3 regions of the Mesorhizobium opportunistum WSM2075 genome follow, and region 3 is predicted to be linked to each of the others. Evidence: predicted binding sites of a transcription regulator. Region 3 holds the regulator's gene; each other region holds the start of a gene.

What was found. Region 3 encodes HrcA, which represses chaperone genes, less so after heat shock. Its sites were predicted from a motif close to GTTAGCACTCNCNNNNNGNGAGTGCTAAC; they were not measured.
Region 1: a site for HrcA is predicted at 2,230-2,258, ahead of groES (co-chaperone GroES). Genes of this name have one in related genera too.
Region 2: a site for HrcA is predicted at 2,618-2,646, ahead of groES (co-chaperone GroES). Genes of this name have one in related genera too.

The regions. Positions count from the first base shown of each region.
Region 1 covers NC_015675.1:6,664,669-6,671,684, reverse strand. Annotated here, with positions in the region: gene groL (chaperonin GroEL) at 119-1,786, opposite strand; gene groES (co-chaperone GroES) at 1,849-2,145, opposite strand; partial or broken gene MESOP_RS36495 (alanine racemase) at 2,337-2,513, opposite strand; gene MESOP_RS31890 (GNAT family N-acetyltransferase) at 3,587-3,955, opposite strand; gene MESOP_RS31885 (Crp/Fnr family transcriptional regulator) at 4,285-5,007, opposite strand; gene MESOP_RS31880 (DUF982 domain-containing protein) at 6,245-6,490, shown strand.
Region 2 covers NC_015675.1:5,227,270-5,234,285, reverse strand. Annotated here, with positions in the region: gene MESOP_RS25285 (TetR/AcrR family transcriptional regulator) at 1-343, shown strand, start outside; gene groL (chaperonin GroEL) at 514-2,169, opposite strand; gene groES (co-chaperone GroES) at 2,232-2,528, opposite strand; gene MESOP_RS25270 (class I SAM-dependent methyltransferase) at 2,805-3,599, opposite strand; gene MESOP_RS25265 (hypothetical protein) at 3,671-4,522, shown strand; gene MESOP_RS25260 (TetR/AcrR family transcriptional regulator) at 4,622-5,248, opposite strand; gene MESOP_RS25255 (MFS transporter) at 5,373-6,599, shown strand; gene MESOP_RS25250 (D-arabinono-1,4-lactone oxidase) at 6,605-7,016, shown strand, end outside.
Region 3 covers NC_015675.1:850,172-857,187, reverse strand. Annotated here, with positions in the region: gene MESOP_RS04000 (glutathione S-transferase family protein) at 1-466, opposite strand, end outside; gene cysK (cysteine synthase A) at 807-1,787, opposite strand; gene MESOP_RS03990 (LysE family translocator) at 1,969-2,586, opposite strand; gene MESOP_RS03985 (PQQ-dependent sugar dehydrogenase) at 2,735-4,087, opposite strand; gene MESOP_RS03980 (hypothetical protein) at 4,213-4,410, opposite strand; gene hrcA (heat-inducible transcriptional repressor HrcA) at 4,480-5,562, opposite strand; gene rph (ribonuclease PH) at 5,782-6,498, shown strand; gene MESOP_RS03965 (VOC family protein) at 6,703-7,016, shown strand, end outside.

The DNA.
Region 1 (7,016 bases), 1.1 Mb from region 3:
ATGAGGTAATAGGCGGTATAAAGCGGCCAGTACGACGATGTAGCTGTGGTTCCGCGAAGTTGTGCAAAAAAAGGGCGGCATCGCTGCCGCCCTTTCCGTATTGCGCAGGTAGCGTGGATTAGAAATCCATGCCGCCCATGCCGCCCATGCCGCCCATGCCGCCGCCGCCCATGCCGCCAGGCATGCCGCCGCCGCCAGCCGACTCCTTCTTCGGAGCCTCCGCGATCATGGCTTCGGTGGTGACCAGCAGGCCGGCGACCGAGGCCGCGTCCTGAAGAGCCGTGCGCACGACCTTGACCGGATCGACGATACCCATGGCGATCATGTCGCCATATTCGCCGGTCTGGGCGTTGTAGCCGAACGTCGCGCCCTTGTTCTCAAGGATCTTGCCGGCAACGATCGATGCTTCCGCACCGGCGTTGGCCGCGATCTGGCGGGCCGGAGCCTGCAGCGCACGACGAACGATGTTGATGCCAGCGGCCTGGTCGGAGTTGACGCCGACAACGTTGATGCTCAGCGAAGCGCGCAGCAGTGCGACGCCACCACCAGCAACGATGCCTTCTTCGACGGCCGCGCGGGTCGCGTTGAGGGCGTCATCGACGCGGTCCTTCTTTTCCTTGACTTCGACTTCCGTCGCACCGCCGACGCGGATCACCGCAACGCCGCCGGCGAGCTTCGCCAGACGTTCCTGCAGCTTCTCCTTGTCGTAGTCCGAGGTGGTCTCCTCGATCTGCTGCTTGATCTGGGCAACGCGGCCCTGGATCTCGGCCTTCTTGCCGGCGCCGTCGACGATGGTGGTGTTCTCCTTGGAGATCGACACCTTCTTGGCGCGGCCGAGCATGTTAAGGCCGACGTTCTCGAGCTTGATGCCGAGGTCTTCCGAGATGACCTGGCCACCGGTGAGGATGGCGATGTCTTCAAGCATGGCCTTGCGGCGATCACCGAAGCCCGGCGCCTTGACGGCGGCGATCTTCAGGCCGCCACGCAGCTTGTTGACGACCAGCGTGGCCAGAGCCTCGCCTTCGACGTCTTCCGAGATGATGAGCAGCGGCTTCGAGGTCTGCACGACGGCTTCGAGAACCGGCAGCATGGCCTGGAGGTTGGAGAGCTTCTTCTCGTGCAGGAGGATGTAGACGTCCTCGAGCTCGGCAACCATCTTGTCGGCGTTGGTGACGAAGTAGGGCGAGAGGTAGCCGCGGTCGAACTGCATGCCTTCGACGACTTCGAGTTCGGTCTCGGCGGTCTTGGCTTCCTCGACGGTGATGACGCCTTCGTTGCCGACCTTCTGCATCGCTTCCGCGATCATCTTGCCGACCGACTCGTCGCCATTACCGGCGATCGTGCCGACCTGGGCAACTTCCTCGGAGGTCTTGATCTTCTTGGCGTTCTTGATCAGCGTCGCGACGACTTCGGTCACGGCCAGATCGATGCCGCGCTTCAGGTCCATCGGGTTCATGCCGGCGGCAACGGCCTTGTGGCCTTCCTGGACGATCGACTGCGCCAGAACGGTCGCGGTCGTCGTGCCGTCGCCGGCGATGTCGTTGGTCTTCGAAGCAACTTCGCGGACCATCTGCGCGCCCATGTTCTCGAACTTGTCTTCAAGCTCGATTTCCTTGGCGACGGTGACGCCGTCCTTAGTGATGCGCGGGGCGCCGAACGACTTGTCGATGACGACGTTGCGGCCCTTGGGGCCGAGCGTGACCTTCACCGCGTCGGCGAGGATGTTGACGCCGCGCAGCATGCGTTCGCGGGCATCACGGGAGAATTTGACGAGCTTCACAGCCATTTTTTTGCTCCTGGGCAATTCGGCCTAAATTCAGATTGGATGTGATGAAAGGCGACGGCGTGTCAGCCGATGATGCCCATCACGTCGGATTCCTTCATGATCAGAAGGTCTTCGCCATTGAGCTTGACTTCGGTGCCCGACCACTTGCCGAACAGGATGCGGTCGCCAGCCTTGACGTCCAGCGGGACCAGCTTGCCGGCTTCGTCGCGGGCGCCGGAACCGACGGCAATGATCTCGCCTTCCTGCGGCTTTTCCTTTGCCGTGTCCGGGATGATGATCCCGCCCGCGGTTTTGGATTCGGATTCGACCCGGCGAACGACCACGCGGTCATGAAGCGGGCGGAACTTCGACTTTGCCATTTTTTCTTCCTCGGTGAGAGCGGTGAGAAACACCGTCCGGCCCACGCCGGACAAACTGCAAAGCCCGGCTTTGCCGGACTCGTTGTTAGCACTCATCACGAGTGAGTGCTAACAACGGGAGGATTAAGGGGTAAGCCGGAGATAGTCAAGACGAAATAGGGCAGGCGAACGAGCAAAAGTTCATCAAGCTCTCAGGCAAGGGACCACGGCACGTGAGCGAAGCTGGCAGCAGCCGGCCGGAGATTCCTCAAGGGAAACAAGCGCGCCTGAATAGGCGCCGCAACATCAGCCGAGCCGGTGCAGAAGCAGGCGACGGCCAACTGGCGGCCGCCGATCTCGACAGCCGCGACAACCGCCTCGGTACATACGATGCTCCAGTCGATGGCGAGATCGTGAAGCGCCTCGCACTTTGACATTGCCTCCTGGATTTTGTTTTCGCCGAAGGTGCTGATGCCGACCTCGAAGGCATATCGCAGGATCTGGGCCGGCACCGTCTTGGTGACTGGCAGCAAACGCACGGAGGCTCGGTCGCGCCCGGCCCGTGCGCAAGCAAGCGTGATGCGCTCTTCAACCGACGCCAGATTGGTGCGGAAGCGGGTAAGGGGATTAGGCCCGAAGCGTTCGACGTCCTCGGGCGAAAGCGGCGGATTGTTCGTGCCCATTGTGATCTGCCCATCCGCCGATTGAAACAGTTGAACACTCCTGCTGACTTCGTCATTTGGCATTCTCAGCAGTGCGACAAGTTTTGACAATTTATGTTCGCCTACCATCCCCAGCGGCTTTGGAGGGCTAAGAGCCTGTGAATTTCTTTGAAGAATCCGTTGCAACGCCTGCATGCTGCGCGGGGGCTGATCAGGCAGCGAGACTTGCGAACTGCTTGGGCGAGGAGGCATTCGGATTGAAGGGGTATCTCGCTTGTGGTTTGCTCAAAACCAGGACGCAGGGGTTGCTGCCGCTTAACTTACAATTGGTCGGCCAGCCCACCACGGCTGTCGCCGCATCACCGCACCTGCGCACAGGTGCGCTTCGCGAGGAAGTCCATTCGGGAACAAACCCACTCGCAGTGCTGGTAGTCGGCAAGCGGTTTGTCGCTGCCAAGCTCATCAGGTGCGCTCAATCTGCCGCGGCACCCGACGCCCTCAGAATGGACATGGCGCGGTCGATTCACACTAGAGCCGCCCCGGTAGGATCGGCTCCGTCGGCCAGACCAGACGGTGGCTGACCTTTCTCAACTCCAACCAATCAGGGGCGCCAGGAACAGTTCTGGGAGTGGCTCGCGAGTGATATCGGTACGCGAGGCAGCGCGCCTCGTCCAAGGGTGAAGATGCGCAGCCGAACTTGATCTGCCACATGCCGGCTTCGAACTCGCCCACGCGACCGTTTCTGGCGAAGTGACCCTGCATTACACCTGTGTAGTTTGGCGTAGGTTGGGACAGATTTTCTAAATAGTCCGGCGGAGCCGAGGGCCGACTTCCTCGAACCCGTCCCGTAAGTAGAAATCGAGCGTGCGTTTACATTTTGGTTGCGCGGGTGCTCCAACCTCAAGTCGCTTCCAACCACGAGCGCGGCCTTCCTGCAAGGCGACCTCGAGCAGACAAGGGGCAATCCCTTTGGAGCGCATCTCGGGTCGAACATACAGCTCCGAGATCTGGCCGAACTTGCCTCCTGCATAGATCGCTGTGCACTCATTCAGTACGATTATGCCGGCCGGCTCGCCACCTTCACTTGCGATTACAGCGACCGCGCCAGCGTTGGCAAGCACTGTCGCCGACGAAGTCGGGCGTGGGCGCTTTCCCGCCAGAGAGTTCATCGAGTAGCGCGTGAATGAAACGGGCGACCGTCTCTGCGTCCAATGAGTTGGCCCGTCGAGTAGATACGAAGGCATGGTTTCTCCTTCTCCTAGTGGTCGGCGTCCCGATTCGTGCTGCCAATCGCAACCTGCGCTTGCAAAAAACGGAACTGGGAATCCGTGCATGATGGAGGGCTGCTCTCCTTTATGGCAAGCCATTCTTGGGAAAGCAAAACCGTCGCACGCTCGTCCAAGCCAGGAATCCCTTACACCATCTGACCGCACTCGAAGCAAGATTCTGCTTAGCTGCTAGCGAGGACCGAGCTTGCGGACCCCGACAGACCCCATGGTCACCGTCGGGCGATTTCCCCAATCAGCCGAACATATTCGCCTTCCGGTTGCCCATATGTGCCAGCTGCTTGGGCAACGAGGCCATGGCGGTCTCGAATGACGATTTCACCTCGTCGCGAACGGATGAGGCCACGGCCCTCGAGCACTTGGAGCCCAACGGTGACCCCCGGCCGCCTTACGCCGAGCATAACAGACAAGAACTCGTGTGTGATCGTAATGCGTTTGTCGTGAATTCGGTCGTCACACATCAGCAGCCACCGCGCCAGGCGCTCTTCAAGACTCGCCCGTGCGTTCATAAGGGCCGTATAGCTCGCCTGAATGTGAAGATAGTGGACATAGCGCAAGAGGAAGAGACGCAACGTCGGGCTGTCCACCAGAATCGTCTTGAATGGCTCAACTCCGATTCGCACTGCATTGCCTGCGAATTGCACGTAACAATCGTGCGCGGCATAGTCGGCACCCATCACCAGCGCGGAACTAGTCATTCCCTCTAAGCCAATGAGGCCAACTTCGGCATCCTTGCCGTCCGAAGTCATCGCGACAACAGAGCCGATGCCTTCCTCGAGGAAGTAAATCGCCTCTATCCTTGAACCGGCAGTCTCCAACGGCATTCTCAGATCAAGGGCACATCGCTCAAAATGCGGCTCCAAACGCGCGAGGTCGTCCGCGTTAAGCCGTCGCAGCAATTCGTTTTTGTAGGAAGCATTCACTGGATTGGTCATGGCTCAATCCCACTTGGGGCAAGAGCATTCCAATCTCCTTGCCGTCCGCGCCCGTAAAAACGTGCAGACGATCTTGTGACACTACGCGCCTTGGTACGACAATGACAGCGGAATGCGAATCGATGCACGGCGAGCCCCCGCCGCGTGATTACAAAAGACGCGAGAAGTATGTCAGAGTGGGAAACGTACCAAACTCAGCTTTGTACGAAACCGACATTCTGAAGTCCCAGCTCTTTCCCGTTACCTGTCGTCCTAGCGCGCCGATTCCCTTGAGCTTCGTGATAATCGCACGAACTCCGGCATTTAGAGCCGGCGCGCTTTCAAATCGTAACTGTTCACTGAGAACGACACCTCGCGCTCGGGGATGCCGCTAGATGTAACCACTCCCCAATGCCGCAGCGCGTCCGGTCGGCCGCGTTGGGGGGCGGAGGATTTATGTTGTCGTCGCCGATCGCTCGGATCTACGATTGCTCGGAAAGTTGCGTCGGCGGGACGTCAGCAACACTCAGCGTGTCCGATAGAAATGCCCTAGTGGCGGCTGGCGGATTTATTCTGTGCGGGGACACGTTTGCGGATCGAGTGATGTCAGCCCGGGGCCGTCTGGTCCAATGTCGCGCGGATAGCGCCGAATCCCAACTCATCGATGATCATGTTGTGGCGACTGGCCGTCACCACATCCTGCAGGATGGGCGGCCGTTCGGACTTGCCTTTGTTCGAGCTCAGTTTCCGCTGATGACGGAGCATGAGGTACTTTGGCGAATTCACCCGGCCAATCTACATTCGCGCTGCCGCGAGAATGTTGTGCAGGCTCGGCCTCAATGTCGCCGCACCGCACTTCCGTGGTTATCGGGCGTCCGCGACGCATGGGCACGGTCCGAGATCACGAGTGCTGTAGGCACTGGCTAGCATGCCGCGCCCGGCTGTGAACGAGGCGACATGACATTGCCGTGTATACGCAGGTGCGCGCGCCGGGGTCGCTTGCTTTTAGCGAACTTGCATGGCTGTATGGTTTATGAAAATGGCCGGGGGGCTATATGACCATATACCTGTTTCTAGTGTCGCTGCATTCGGCTTGCTTATCCCACTCTACTTTATTCAGCGTGAACCGACCATTCTCGAGACTTTACGGCCAGGCAGCGGGTCGCCTGGGACCGAAAATTAGCTGCGGTGATTCAGGCGGATTTCGGTTGAGGAAAACAGTGCGGCCTGTCGTCGCCGGGTGGAGGGGAGCGTGGCGATGGGCTTAAGCAGGTTTGAGAGACCAGTCGTCGTTCAGGTCAACCGTAACAGCTCTGAACGCATCGTGCTTGAGGTGAATGACGCGGCAACTATTTTGATGCGGGATCTTCGTTCTCAGACCAAGAAGCGGAATGCAGCGATGGATGCCTGTCTGCACGTGTTGCGTGGTGAGGCTCATCCGCCAACTGCAAGGCGGGCATTCGTTGCGGCCGCGCTCGAGGCGAAGATTCTACGCGGCGATTAGACTAGCGCGAAGGTCGGCCGGATATCCATTCAGGTTCAATCCTCCTCCCGATCGAAGCATAGAATGGGAAGTCCCTCTGCGTGATCATGGCGCGATCAAGCAGGATGGCGCGGAGCATGCCTCCGGTGATCTAGGTTTAACAGCTTCCAACGCCCGCAGACTTAGCTCAGCTATTGAACAGAAATGCCGCCTGGAACTCCCGAAGGGCGCCTCGACCGGTGCAGAGGGTTCATTTGAAGATCACCTCGACGCATGGCGGACACCCTCGCGCCCGACACCGCCTGCTTCGAACCACCAACGGAGTTGCTTTGAAGACATTCGCTCGGTGTTGATCCCAACTTCCCTTGTTCCAAAGCTTCCGCCACAGGACGGATACGGTTCTTGGGCGGCAACCCCGTAAATCGTGCCATTGGCGTGACGCACGACCTGCTCTCCATACTCGAAGCGAATGACGGGAGCTGAGCGGCCTTGAATTTCTCTTCCTGAGCCACTGTCATGTCACTGGCTATCTGTGGAAGAAAGTACC
Region 2 (7,016 bases), 2.5 Mb from region 3:
CGGACACATGCTCGAAGAGAATGAGTTCTCACTCGGCTGCCCGATCGCGCCGGTCGTGCTGGACTCGCCAAGCGACGTGCCCGAGCTTGCCGAACTGTGCCGCTCGGCCTTCGAGCAGTGGATAGGCTTGCTGCGAGATGCCTTCGTCAGGGCAGGGGTGCCCGAGCGTCGCGCGCATGCCTTGGCGCTGCTGGTCGAATCATCTCTGGAAGGGCTGATGGTGATCGCGCGCGCCACCCGCGACCGCGCCCCGCTGCAGGCGGTCGCCGACGAGGTCGCGGCACTGATTGAAGGCGCCGTGCTGGCTGGGGGAGCACGGCAACGCGCGGATACAGCCGTCTGACGCCGATCGAAGGGTGGCGATCAGGAGCATGCAAACAAAAAGGGCGGCATCGCTGCCGCCCTTTCCGTATCTGAAGGCTGATGGAAGCGTGGATTAGAAATCCATACCACCACTCAAGCCCGCTTGCGGGCTTGAGCAATGTGAGTTCATGGGCGTGCTTTATGGATTTCTTAGAAATCCATGCCACCCATACCGCCCATGCCGCCGCCCATGCCGCCAGGCATGCCGCCGCCGCCAGCCGACTCCTTCTTCGGAGCCTCCGCGATCATGGCTTCGGTGGTGACGAGCAGGCCGGCGACCGAGGCCGCGTCCTGGAGGGCGGTGCGCACGACCTTGACCGGGTCGACGATGCCCATGGCGATCATGTCGCCATATTCGCCCGACTGGGCGTTGTAGCCGAAGGTCGCGCCCTTGTTCTCAAGGATCTTGCCGGCAACGATCGAAGCTTCCGCACCGGCGTTGGCCGCGATCTGGCGGGCCGGAGCCTGCAGCGCACGACGCACGATGTTGATGCCGGCGGCCTGGTCGGCATTGACGCCGGTGGCCTTGATGTTGGCCGAAGCGCGCAGGAGAGCGACGCCGCCGCCCGCAACGATGCCTTCTTCCACGGCCGCGCGGGTCGCGTTGAGGGCGTCATCGACGCGGTCCTTCTTTTCCTTGACTTCGACTTCCGTCGCACCGCCGACGCGGATCACGGCAACGCCGCCGGCGAGCTTCGCCAGACGTTCCTGCAGCTTCTCCTTGTCGTAGTCCGAAGTGGTCTCTTCGATCTGCTGCTTGATCTGGGCAACGCGGCCCTGGATCTCGGCCTTCTTGCCGGCGCCGTCGACGATGGTGGTGTTCTCCTTGGAGATCGACACCTTCTTGGCGCGGCCGAGCATGTTGAGGCCGACGTTCTCGAGCTTGATGCCGAGGTCTTCCGAGATGACCTGGCCACCGGTGAGGATGGCGATGTCTTCCAGCATGGCCTTGCGGCGATCGCCGAAGCCCGGAGCCTTGACGGCGGCGATCTTCAGGCCGCCACGCAGCTTGTTGACGACCAGCGTGGCCAGGGCCTCGCCTTCGACGTCTTCCGAGATGATGAGCAGCGGCTTGGAGGTCTGCACGACGGCTTCGAGAACCGGCAGCATGGCCTGCAGGTTGGAGAGCTTCTTCTCGTGGAGGAGGATGTAGACGTCCTCGAGCTCGGCAACCATCTTGTCGGCATTGGTGACGAAGTAGGGCGACAGGTAGCCGCGGTCGAACTGCATGCCTTCGACGACTTCGAGCTCGGTCTCGGCGGTCTTGGCTTCTTCAACCGTGATGACGCCTTCGTTGCCGACCTTCTGCATCGCTTCCGCGATCATCTTGCCGACCGACTCGTCGCCATTGGCCGAGATCGTGCCGACCTGGGCAACTTCCTCGGAGGTCTTGATCTTCTTGGCAGCCTTGCCAAGCGCCGCGACGACTTCGGTCACGGCCAGATCGATGCCGCGCTTCAGGTCCATCGGGTTCATGCCGGCGGCAACGGCCTTGTGGCCTTCCTGGACGATCGACTGCGCCAGGACGGTCGCGGTCGTGGTGCCGTCGCCGGCGATGTCGTTGGTCTTCGAAGCGACTTCGCGGACCATCTGCGCGCCCATGTTCTCGAACTTGTCTTCAAGTTCGATTTCCTTGGCGACAGTGACGCCGTCCTTGGTGATGCGCGGGGCGCCGAACGACTTGTCGATCACGACGTTGCGACCCTTGGGGCCGAGCGTGACCTTCACCGCGTCGGCGAGGATGTTGACGCCGCGCAGCATGCGCTCGCGGGCATCACGGGAGAATTTTACGTCTTTGGCAGCCATTTTTTAGCTCCTGGCAGGGGCTTGGGGTAAGCCCGGAATTCAGTTGACGGTGAGGCCGATAATCAGCCGATGATGCCCATGATGTCGGATTCCTTCATGATCAGAAGGTCTTCGCCATTGAGCTTGACTTCGGTGCCCGACCACTTGCCGAACAGGATACGGTCGCCAGCCTTGACGTCCAGCGGGACCAGCTTGCCAGCTTCGTCGCGAGCGCCGGAGCCGACGGCGATGATCTCGCCTTCCTGCGGCTTTTCCTTTGCCGTATCCGGGATGATGATCCCGCCAGCGGTCTTGGATTCGGATTCGACCCGGCGAACGACCACGCGGTCATGAAGCGGGCGGAACTTCGACTTTGCCATTTTTTCTTCCTCGATGAGAACGGTGAGAAACAGTTCCTCCATCCGGCGAAGCCGGACAACAACAAAGCCCGGCGGCGCCGGGCCCTGTAGTTAGCACTCACCAAAGGCGAGTGCTAACGTGGCGCTGAAATAGGCCGCTGGCTTTTGAGAGTCAAGGTGCGCGAAGGCCGCGATGCGAGCGAAATTTTCCTCATGCTGCCGCACGGTTTTAGAAAACCTGGGTTGCGCCTGCCCCGGCTTGTGCGCCGTCCTGCTGTCTTCATTGTCATGGCGCGTTCAGTGTCTTGGCGCCCGCAGCACCAACAGCGGGCATCGCTCGGCAAGCCCATAGCTCCCGGTCAAGGCGATGCGAACATCACCAAAATACGCTTCCGCCTCGCTCACCAATGCAGTCGCCGGTGCGAAGGTGTAGATGGCCGGCGAGTTCCGATAGACATCGATGGTGCCGATGGTGGGCAGATCCCAGCCTGTGCGAGCCGAAAGCTCGTTGCGGTCAGGAAACAGTGCGTCGAACCTTTCCGCGATCGTCCTGACCGGAATGGCATGGTCGGGCGCATCACCCGTCGCGGTCATTGCGACGCGCCATTTGAGTTCGTGGAAGGTCGAGACACCGGCCGAAAGTGCAAGCGCCCGCACCGCCGCCGGATCGTCCGGTGTTTCGGGACCGGCAAAGAGGCGCAGTCCCGCTCGGCCGTCGGTGCGCAGTACCCCGGCGATCGCCGCAAACAGCGCCCGGCGCGCGGTTGAAAGGCCGAGCGCCGACAGGCAGCCGTCGCCGATCACCGCATCGACGCTTGCTTTCGACACCGGCAAGTCGAGCCAGTCGCCGTTGATTGCCTTCCTCAACGCGGTGTCGCCTGGCCAGATACCGGCGATCATGTCGGACGATTCATCGACGGCCGTCATCGTCGTCCCGAGCCCGGCGAGCTCCGGCGTCACGCCGAGCAGAATGACGTGCGCCTTCGAAAGGTCGAGCTCACGCTCATAGGCCTCAACCGCTTCCGCTGGCGGCCGCAACGGTGGTCCGAGCAACTGCCAGTGCCTTCGAATGGCATTCCAATGGTCGGTCATCCGCAGCCCCCAAGCCGGCATTGTATTGGCAGCTATAATAGAGGACGCTAGAGAGACCAAGCGGGGGGCGCATGACACGCATCGCGGTTATTACGCATGAGTTCGACAGGTTCGAACGCCGGCGCGGGCCGCTGTTTCGCCGCGGAAACTCCTATATGCTTTTCGGTTTGCTGGAGGAACTGAAGCGACGCGGGCATTCCGTCCGCATAATCCCTGGAACGTCGGCAAAGCCGGAGGCCGATATAGCGGTGCTGCACGTCGATGCGACCGTGACGCCACCCGAATATGTCGAATACGCACGCGCTTTTCCCTTCTGCCTGAACATCGGGGCCGCCGACATCTCCAAGCGACGCGTCAGTGGCGCGGTGATCGGCAAGGATGACGACTGGCTAGGGCCGGTCATCGTCAAGAGCAATCTCAACAATCTCGGGATGCGGGAGCAGGCGCTCAACCGGCGATCGCTGCGTGCCGGAAAGCCGAAGCCGTTTCCCGGCGTCGAGCCTATCGAGGGTTATCGCGTCTATACATCCCTTTCGGAGGTCGCGCCGGCGGTCTTCGACCGCAGCGATCTCGTCGTCGAAAAATTCATTCCCGAGCCGGAACCGGACGGCTTTGGAGCCCGCTTCTGGATATTCTGCGGCGAGCGCGAGCGCTGCACCCGCCATGTCTCGCCACAGAGCCTCGTGAAGGGCGACGACACGATCCGCCGTGAGCCGGTTCCGGTTCCCGAGGAGCTTCGCGCGCTGAGGCGCCGGCTTGGCTTTGACTACGGAAAGTTCGATTTCGTCATGCATGAGGGCAGGGCGGTGCTGCTTGATGCCAACAAGACGCCCGGTGGCGCCCGCAATCTTTCCGCGTTTCTCGCTGCCGGCAATGCCAATCTTGCCGACGGCTTCGAAGGCCTTGTCCGCCAGCTCGCATAGCGGGCGTCCTGATGCTTGCGCCGCCCGGCACCTCTCATTCGCGGCAGCTTGCTGATGATCGCCAGGGCTACAGATCGCCTGGACTCCAAAAACACAGGGCTACAAAAACAGCCGCAACTGGGTGTGGATGATCGACCGGTAATCCTCGATGGTCCGGTGGCTTTCGGCTCCGCCTTCCGCAAGCGCCAGCCGCACCACGGCGCCGGCGAGCTGGAAGATCAAGAGAACCATGCGTTCGAACTGCTCGTGCTTGTCCGGCGCGAGCAAGGCGATGACATGGTCGCAGAACATCTTGGCTTGATGCCGGGTCTCGGCGATGTCGAGATTCTTGAGCGCCTTGTCGGCCTGGATGGCGTTCTGCAGGTCCTGGATGGCCGGATCGCCGGCAACGCGGCTGCGATAGTCGTCGAGCAGCCGGTCGGCCGCCACGATGATGTCCTTGGCTTCGCGGACATCGGCGACAATCACTGACAGCCGCGCCCGGCTGACTTCGGAGAAACGCTCATAGAGCATCGCCAGGATCGCCGACTTGTTGGGGAAGTAGTGATAGACGGTGGCGATCGGCCCGCCCGCCAGCATGCCGACTTCCTTCATGGTGACGGCATCGATGCCCTTTTCGCCGATCAGCCGCATGGTCGTCGACAGGATGGCGTCGATGCGCTCGCGGCTGCGCTCCTGCTTGGGCCTGCGCCTCGGCTCGATCATCGTCTGCCTTGCTTCAACCATGCACCGGTCTTTCGCGCGCGTTTCCAAATTCTGGTTGACAACAAATATGATCAAGTATCAGCTTCTGGAATCCTGACAGATTGTCAGTTTTTTTGCCGCGCGGCAAGGACGTTGGGAGGCGCCTTTGGCTTCGACAGATACCGGCCACACGGGCACCGGCCATACCGGACACAAGGACACCGGACACAAGGGCAATGGCGACTGGCTGGTCGGCAATCCGACCGGCGGGCAGCTTGCCTCGGCTCTGTGGATCGGGTCGGTCGGCCTGCTGATCCTTGGGCTGCAGCCCGTTCTGCTCGGCGCTCTCTATACCGAGGGCCATGTCAGCGGCGATGAACTGGCGCTGGTTGCCACCGCCGAGATGATCGCCATCGCCATCGGCTCGGCGATCGTGGCGATGCTGCTGTCCGCCCGCAATATGCGCTGGAAAAGTGCGGTTCTCCTGCTGCTGCTGGCGCTGGCGAACATATGGACGGCCTATGCCGCCGGGGCCGGCACATTGATGGCCGCACGCGCCCTGGCTGGTCTCGCCGAGGGCGGCCTGGTCGCGGTCGCCACCGAATTGATCGCCCGTTCGCGGCGAGCCGAGCGCATCGGCGGCTATTTCGTCACCATGCAGACCCTGGCGCAATGCGCCCTGGCGTTGCTGCTGGCGCTCTATGTCATCCCCGCCGCCGGATCGGCCGGCGGCTTCTTCAGCCTCGCGGTCGTCTGCGTCCTGTCGCTCGTGATCGCCTTCATTGTTCCCGCTGACTACGCCGATCTGCCGAAGGAGGAGGATCTGGCCAATGTGCTGACGGTTCCCTCGATCACCGCTTTGCTGTCGGTCTTCTGCTACTTCATGTTCTTCGGCGCGGTGTGGGCCTTTCTCGAGCCGCTCGGCGCGCAATTCGGCATCGACGGCCGCACCGTTGGCCTGATCGTCTCGGCCAGCCTCGCGGTGCAGGTCCTGGGCGCGACGACGGCGACCGTGTTCGAGGCGCGCATCGACTATCGCATCGCCATCGCAGCCATTGGCGCCGTCGCGGTCGTCGCCTCGCTCGTGCTCGCCAGCGGACCTGGCCTCACCACCTTCTGGGTCACCGCCCTGGTGATGGGTTTCATCCTCCTGTTCATCGTGCCCTACCAGATCCGGCTGGCGATCACCGCCGACGAGACGCGCACCGCCGTGCTTTTGGTGCCGGCCGCCCAACTCTTTGGCCTGGCGATCGGTCCGGTCGCGGCGTCCTTGCTCATCGACGGCAAGGATTTTCGCCCGGTGCCGGAATTCGCCGCCGCCAGCGCCGTCGCCAGCGTGGCGTTGCTCGGCCTGTTCATCCTGATGGCGCGGCGTCGCCGGCTTGTCGTGTGAGCGCCATGTCGAAAACCTGGAGCAACTGGTCCGGCTTTGTCACCGCCGAGCCACGGCTGATCGCCAGCCCCGCCGATGCCGGCGAACTCGGCGATCTCATTCGCACGGCACCGGGTCCCGTCCGCGTCGTCGGCGCCGGTCATTCCTTCACGCCGCTGGTGAAATCGCAGGGCACGATCCTGTCGCTCGAGAAACTCGAAGGCCTGGTCTCGCATGACGCGCAAAAGCATCAGGCACGCGTGCGGGCAGGGACGCGGCTCGGTTCGCTGATGCACATCCTGCAAGGCATCGGCCAGGGCCTGCCCAATATGGGCGACATCGACCGCCAGGCGATCGGCGGCGCACTGGGAACCGCCACCCATGGCTCCGGACCGACGCTCGGCGCCTACCATACGCAGTTGGAGACGGTGCAGATCG
Region 3 (7,016 bases):
GGCCGTCGCCGACCAGCCAGTCACGGCCTTTGAGCGCGTTGTCGAGAACGGCGAAGCCACGATCCATCTCGGCGACCGCGGCCTGCTTGACGGCCTTCGTGCCGTCGGCATCGGACGTGTAGCGAGGCGCGTAGTAGAAACGCAGCACCGCCGGATAGAGCACCGAAGACATGAAGGCCATCCAGCGCAGGAAATCGACGCGAGCCGGCGCGCCGATCGCCGGCGCCAGGCCGGCCTCGGGATGGCGCTCGGCCAGCAGGATGCAGATCGCCGCCGATTCGGTCATCGACCGCCCGTCCGGCAAGATCAGCACCGGCACCTGGTTCAGCGGGCTGATGTCGAGAAAGGCGGGATCCGGCCGGTCGGTCTTCGGCACGTCGATCTGCTCGAACGGAGCGTTCGCCAGCGCCAGCGCCGCCTCGACGACGAAGCCGCCGCTGCCGGGACGTGTGTAGAGCTTGTACATTGGATTCTCCCCCGGCCCGAAAGAAGACGGACCGGGGGCGATATGAACCGGAAGCAGGGTGGGGCTCAAGCGGGTGGCGGTCGCCACGGCTGGTTTTTTCAGCGGGCCAGGATTGCTATGCAACCTTGAAAATTGGCGAAAGCAGTGAGGCGCGTAATCTCCCCCTCGAGGGGGAGATGTCGCCGAAGGCGACAGAGGGGGTCGCCTCACATAGAGCGCCAACTTTCATCTCTCGCAAGGAGATCGCATCCGGTCGAACCGACCCCCTCTGGCCTGCCGGCCATCTTCCCCTCAAGGGGGGAGATTATGCTTTTCGAACGCGGCGCGAACGGCTGTGAAACTACGCCCCGAGACCTTCAAACAGGATCGTCGACAGATAGCGTTCGGCGAAGTCGGGGATGACCACGACCAGGGTCTTGTCCTTGTTTTCCGGCCGCGAGCCGACGACGATTGCCGCCTGCAAGGCGGCACCCGAAGAAATGCCGACCGGCACGCCCTCGAGGCGGGCGACAAGACGGGCATTGGCGACGGAGTCCTCGTTCGAGACCTTGACGATCTCGTCATAGATCGTGGTGTCGAGGATTTTCGGCGCGAAGCCGGCGCCGATGCCCTGGATCTTGTGCGGGCCGGGCTGGCCGCCCGACAGCACCGGCGATGCCTCCGGCTCGACGGCGACGACATGCAGCGAGGGCTTGTGCTTTTTCAGCACCTGGCCGACGCCGGTGATCGTGCCGCCGGTGCCGATGCCGGCGACGAAGATGTCGACCTCGCCATGCGTGTCGTTCCAGATCTCCTCGGCCGTCGTCTTGCGGTGGATCTCCGGGTTGGCCGGGTTTTCGAACTGCTGCGGGATGATCGCGTTGGGGATGGTCGCGGCCAGCTCGTCGGCCTTGGCGATGGCGCCCTTCATGCCTTTCGGGCCCTCGGTCAGCACCAGTTCGGCACCGAGCAGCGCAAGCATCTTGCGGCGCTCGACCGACATCGTCTCCGGCATGGTCAGGATCAGCTTGTAGCCCTTGGCGGCGGCGGCGAAGGCGAGCGCGATGCCGGTGTTGCCCGAGGTCGGTTCGATCAGCGTGGTCTTGCCGGGAGAAATCTTGCCGGCCGCCTCCAGCGCCTCGATCATCGCCACGCCGATGCGGTCCTTGACCGAAGCGATCGGGTTGAAGAATTCGAGCTTGGCGACGAGCTTGGCTACGATGCCCTTCTCCTTGGCGAATTTGTCGAGCCGCACCAGGGGCGTGTCGCCGATCGTGTCGGTGATGGAATTGTAGATGCGGCCGCGGCCGGGGGCGCGGGCGGAGGTGACGGGCTTGTTCATTGGTTTCGCTCCCAGGAGTCAGGCAAGTAATTTCAGGCAATTGGCGGCAAAGGGCCTTCGGTCGCGCAAGATAGACCGTCAGCGAAGAATATCCGAGTGGGGCGCATCTCTAAAGCGCCTGCGTCTCGGAAAAGCGTTTTCCGAAAAGGCCGATATCTGGAATATTTTGGCCGAGCAGGGGCTATTGGCGGGCAGCGATCGCCGCCGCGGCGCCGACCATGAAGCCGGCGGCGGTGCGGTTCAGCACCCTTAGCGCACGCGGCGATTTCAGGAACCAGCGCGCCTTGGCGGCCAGCGCAAGGTAGGGCACCAGCACGACGAACAGCACGACGATCGTCAGCGCGACGAGAATGCCGTAGTCGGCCAGCGTGATGGTCTTCAGGTCGACGATGGTCGGCGTGATCGCCAGGTAGAAGATCATCGTTTTCGGATTGCCGAGCGTGACGGTCAGCCCGGCGAGGAAACTCGACGCCAGTCCACCCTTGCCCTTCCGGGCTTCGACGGTTTCGGGTGTGATGCCGGCGGTCCAGAAGCGCCAGCCGAGAAATGCCAGATACGCGACGCCGGCCCATTTGATCGCCAGGAACACCATGCCGAAAGTCTGCGCGACGAAGGCGAGGCCGAGCACCACGGCGGTCAGGTAGGTGAGGTCGCCGAGCATCAGGCCAAAGGACATGGCCAGCGATGAGCGGAAGCCGGAGCCGAGCGCCCGCGCGACAAGCGCGGTGACGCCGGGACCTGGAATGGCAGCGGCTATGCCAAGGGCGGCACTGTAGGCGAGAAAGCCGGTGAGGGTCATGGCTGGTGGTCCCAGATTGGCCTGCCTTGTCGCATGGAACGGACCAGAATTGAATTCTCTGGGGACGGAATCCATTGCACCAGACATCCGAGATACGTCGCGCTGGCCCGCTCATCCGGGTGACGGGGCCTGCGCCGGCGCTGCAGGATCAGGAACGGCCGTCGCCATAGGTCACGCGCCAGATGGTGCCGTTGCCGTCTTCGGTCACGATCAGCGCGCCATCCTTGGCCACCGTCACGCCGACCGGCCGGCCCCACACCTCGCCGTTGGAGACGACGAAGCCGGTCATGAAATCCTCGTATTCACCGGTCGGCTTGCCATCCCTGAACAGCAGGCGCACGACCTTGTAGCCGGTCCGGTTGCCACGGTTCCACGAACCGTGGAGGGCGACGAAGGCATCGCCGCGGTATTCCCTGGGAAATCCCGCGTTCGCGGGCAGGTCCTTGCCGTCGTAGAAGGCGATGTTGAGCGGCGCCGAATGCGCCTGCATCAGCACATCGGGAATATCGACCTTGCCGGCAAGGTCGGGGCGCTCGCCCTTGTGGCGGGGGTCTTCGTTGTTGCCGATATAGTACCAGGGCCAGCCGTAGAAGGCGCCTTCCCTGACCGATGTGGCGTATTCGGCTGGCGTGTTGTCGCCCAGCGCATCGCGCTCGTTGACGACGCACCACAGCGCGCCGGTCGCCGGCTGGACGGTCATGCCCGAGCAGTTGCGCAGGCCGGTGGCGACGGTGCGGCCGTTCTTGCCGTCGGGGTCGAAGGCCTGCACGTCGGCGCGTCCCTCTTCGGAGCCCCAGGCGGCGCCGAGCGGCTTTGACTTGACCCATGCCTCGAGCCCGCCCCTCGGCCTCTTGCCCATGTCCCCGGCGGCGTTCGAGCCCGAGCCGACCGAGAGATAGAGCGTCTTGCCGTCAGGCGAAAAGGCGATGTCGCGCGTCCAGTGATGGTTCGATGGAATGTCGTCGACGATGGTTTCCGGGTCGGCGGATGCCTTGAGATCGCCATTGCGGTAGGCAAAGCGCACGATGCTGTCGCTGTTGGCGACATAGACCCATTGCGGATCGCTGCCCGGCGGATAGAAGGCAATGCCGTAGGGCTGGTTGAGATCGCCGGCGAAGATGCTTTTCTCGGCGGGTTTGGCGCTGCCCTCGGTCAAACGATAGACGCGGATCTGGTTGGCTTCGCTGTCGGCGACGAACAGGTCGCCATTGGGGGCTGTGCGCACCACGCGCGGATTGTCGATGCCCGACGCGATCAGCTCGGCTGAAAAGCCTTCCGGCAGTTGCGGTTTGGCGTCCGCCGGCCTTTCGGCAAGGCCAGCGCTGTTCGAGGCCGACTTGGCGACATTGGGCTTCGGCAGGTCTTCCGGCTTGATCAGGCGGCGCACCCCGGGCTTGTCGGCGCGCCAGTCGCCAAAGGCGGCCGGACCCCTCAGCACCGGCTGGTCGGCCTGCTGGGCGAATGCCGCGGTCGTGAGGAGTAGTGCGGAAAGGCCGGCCATTCGGATTCCAGCCATTCGGGTCCCAGCCATTCGGGTCCCAGCTATTCGGGCCATTGTCTTCCTCCACCTGGTCGCGAAGGAAACCAACGGCCGGTTTGTCCCTGGGTTCCGTCTTGCTTCCGGGTTCAGGTCCCGGCGGCGTAAAAATCGTCGTCGAGGCGCTTTTCCAAGGCGACGAGATCCGCCGGCAGCGGCAAGCCCATGGCGCGCATTTCGCGCAGCTTCTCGCGCAGCTGTTCCTGGATTTCGTGCTGGTCTTCCGGCTGGTTGACCATTTCCTCCAGCAGCAGGCTGATCCGGGCCTTGAACTCTTCGAGCGCCATTCTTTTTCTCCTTGGCGGCCAGGAAGCGCAGGAAGTCGCCGCTCGCAGGCCGGCTGAATATCAATACACCTAGCGCAGCATGCGCGATATCAGCTGCGCCGTGTAATCCACCATCGGCACGATGCGCGCGTAATTCAGCCGGGTCGGGCCGATGACGCCGAGCGCGCCGACGACGCGGGCATCCTTGTCGCGATAGGGCGCGACCACCAGCGACGAGCCCGACAGCGAGAACAGCTTGTTTTCGGAGCCGATGAAGATGCGCACGCCTGATCCCTGCTCGGCCAGATCAAGCAGCTGGATCAGCCCGTCCTGCGTCTCCATGTCCTCGAACAGGTGCCGCAGCAGTTCGATGTCCGCCTGCGCGGTGACGTTTTCGAGCAGATTGGCCCGGCCGCGCACGATGAGCCGCGCCGGCAGGCCGCTTTCGGCGCCCGCCCATACCGCCAGCCCCTTCTCGACGAGATCCTGCGACAGCGTGTCCAGCGCTGCCCTTGTCTCTTCCTTGATGCGGGCGATCTCGGTCCGCGCCTCGGCCAGCGTGCGGCCTCGAATATGCGCGTTGAGGAAATTCGAGGCCTCGTGCAGCTGCGAGACGGTGATGCCGGCGGGCAGCTCGACGACGCGGTTTTCGACGTCGCCATTCTGCGACACCAGCACGGCAAGTGCCTTGGTCGGCTCCAGCTGGATGAATTCGATGTGCTTCAGCGCCACCTCGTTCTTGGCGGCCAGCACCAGGCCGGCGCCGCGAGACATGCCCGACAGCATCTGGCTGGCCTCGGTCAGCATATGCTCCAGCGTCGCGCCCGAGCCCGAGGCCCGCACCTGTGCTTCGATGGTGCGGCGCTCCTCGTCGGAGAGATCGCCAAGTTCCATGAAGGCATCGACGAAGAAACGCAGGCCCGCCTGCGTCGGCAGCCGGCCGGCCGAGATATGCGGCGCATAGATCAGCCCGAGATGTTCCAGGTCGCTCATCACATTGCGGATGGTGGCCGGCGACAGTGAGGAGGGCAGGATGCGCGACAGGCTGCGCGAGCCCACGGGCTCGCCATCCCTGAGATAGGAATCGACGATGCGCCGGAAGATGTCGCGTGAGCGCATGTCGAGTGATTGAAGTGCAAGCGACTGCGAACCGGGATCGATTGCCTTGGTCATACGGCCAAAAACCTCCTTGTTCAGGATATAGACTTCGGCACGGTGGGCGCAACCCGGTGTCTGCATCAGATCGCCCGGCGTCTGTGTCAGATCGCCCGGCGTCTGTGTCAGATTGCTCGGTGCCGCGTTTGCGCTCAGCCGGCCATTTTCCTTTGCGCCCTAAGCTTGGTGAGGCTACAAGCCGGCCAAGATTCCGAAAATGACAAGAAAGAAGCCTGAATGCGCCCCTCCAAACGCCAATTCGACGAAATGCGTGCCATCTCCTTCGAGCGCGGCGTCTCCAAGCACGCCGAAGGCTCGTGCCTGGTGAAGTTCGGCGACACCCACGTCCTGTGCACGGCGAGCCTCGAGGAGAAGGTGCCGGGCTGGATGCGCAATTCCGGCAAGGGCTGGGTGACGGCCGAATATGGCATGCTGCCGCGCTCGACTGGCGAGCGCATGCGCCGCGAGGCATCCGCCGGCAAGCAGGGCGGCCGCACGCTGGAAATCCAGCGCCTCATCGGCCGTTCTCTGCGCGCCGTGGTCGACTTGCAGGCGCTGGGCGAACAGCAGATTACCGTCGACTGCGACGTCATCCAGGCCGATGGCGGCACCCGTACCGCCTCGATCACCGGCGGCTGGGTGGCGCTGTACGACTGCCTGCGCTGGATGGAAGCGCGGCAGATGACCAGCGTTTCCAAGGTGCTGAAGGACCATGTCGCGGCGATTTCCTGCGGTATCCATGACGGCCAGCCGGTCATCGACCTCGATTACATCGAGGATTCCTCGGCCGGCACCGACGCCAATTTCGTCATGACCGGCAAGGGCGGCATCGTCGAGATCCAGGGAACCGCCGAGGGCGAGCCGTTCTCCGAAGGGCAGTTCGCGGACTTGATGGGCCTGGCCAAGAAAGGCATCCAGCGCCTGGTGAGTTTGCAGCAGATGGCGGTGGCTTAGGGTCAAATGGCGGTGGCTTAGGTTTTAAATGTCGAGCTTGAACACCCCCCTCTGGCCTGCCGGCCATCTCCCCCGCAAGGGGGGAGATCGGCTGTGGTCGCGGATTTCGCCAACCACCGACGGTGCAAATTATGAACCGGCTTTGACGCTGCCAATCTCCCCCCTTGCGGGGGAGATGCCCGGCAGGGCAGAGGGGGGTGCCTCGTGACTCCCTCTGCCATTCTTGAGTCAGCGCTCTACGTCACAGACTTGCACGCAGCCGAACAATTCTATCGCGACACCCTCGGCCTTCACCTCCTCGGCAAGGTCGAAGGCCGCCACCTGTTCTTCCGTTGCGGACCCGGTGTGCTGCTCATCTTCAACGCCGAGGCAACCAAGATCCCACCCGCGCCCGATGCCAAGCTGAATGTGCCGCCGCATGGCACGGTCGGCGAAGGCCATCTCTGCTTTGCGGCGACCGCCGTGGAAATCGCGGCCTGGAAGGCCCATCTCAAGACGAAGAACGTCGCCATCGAAAG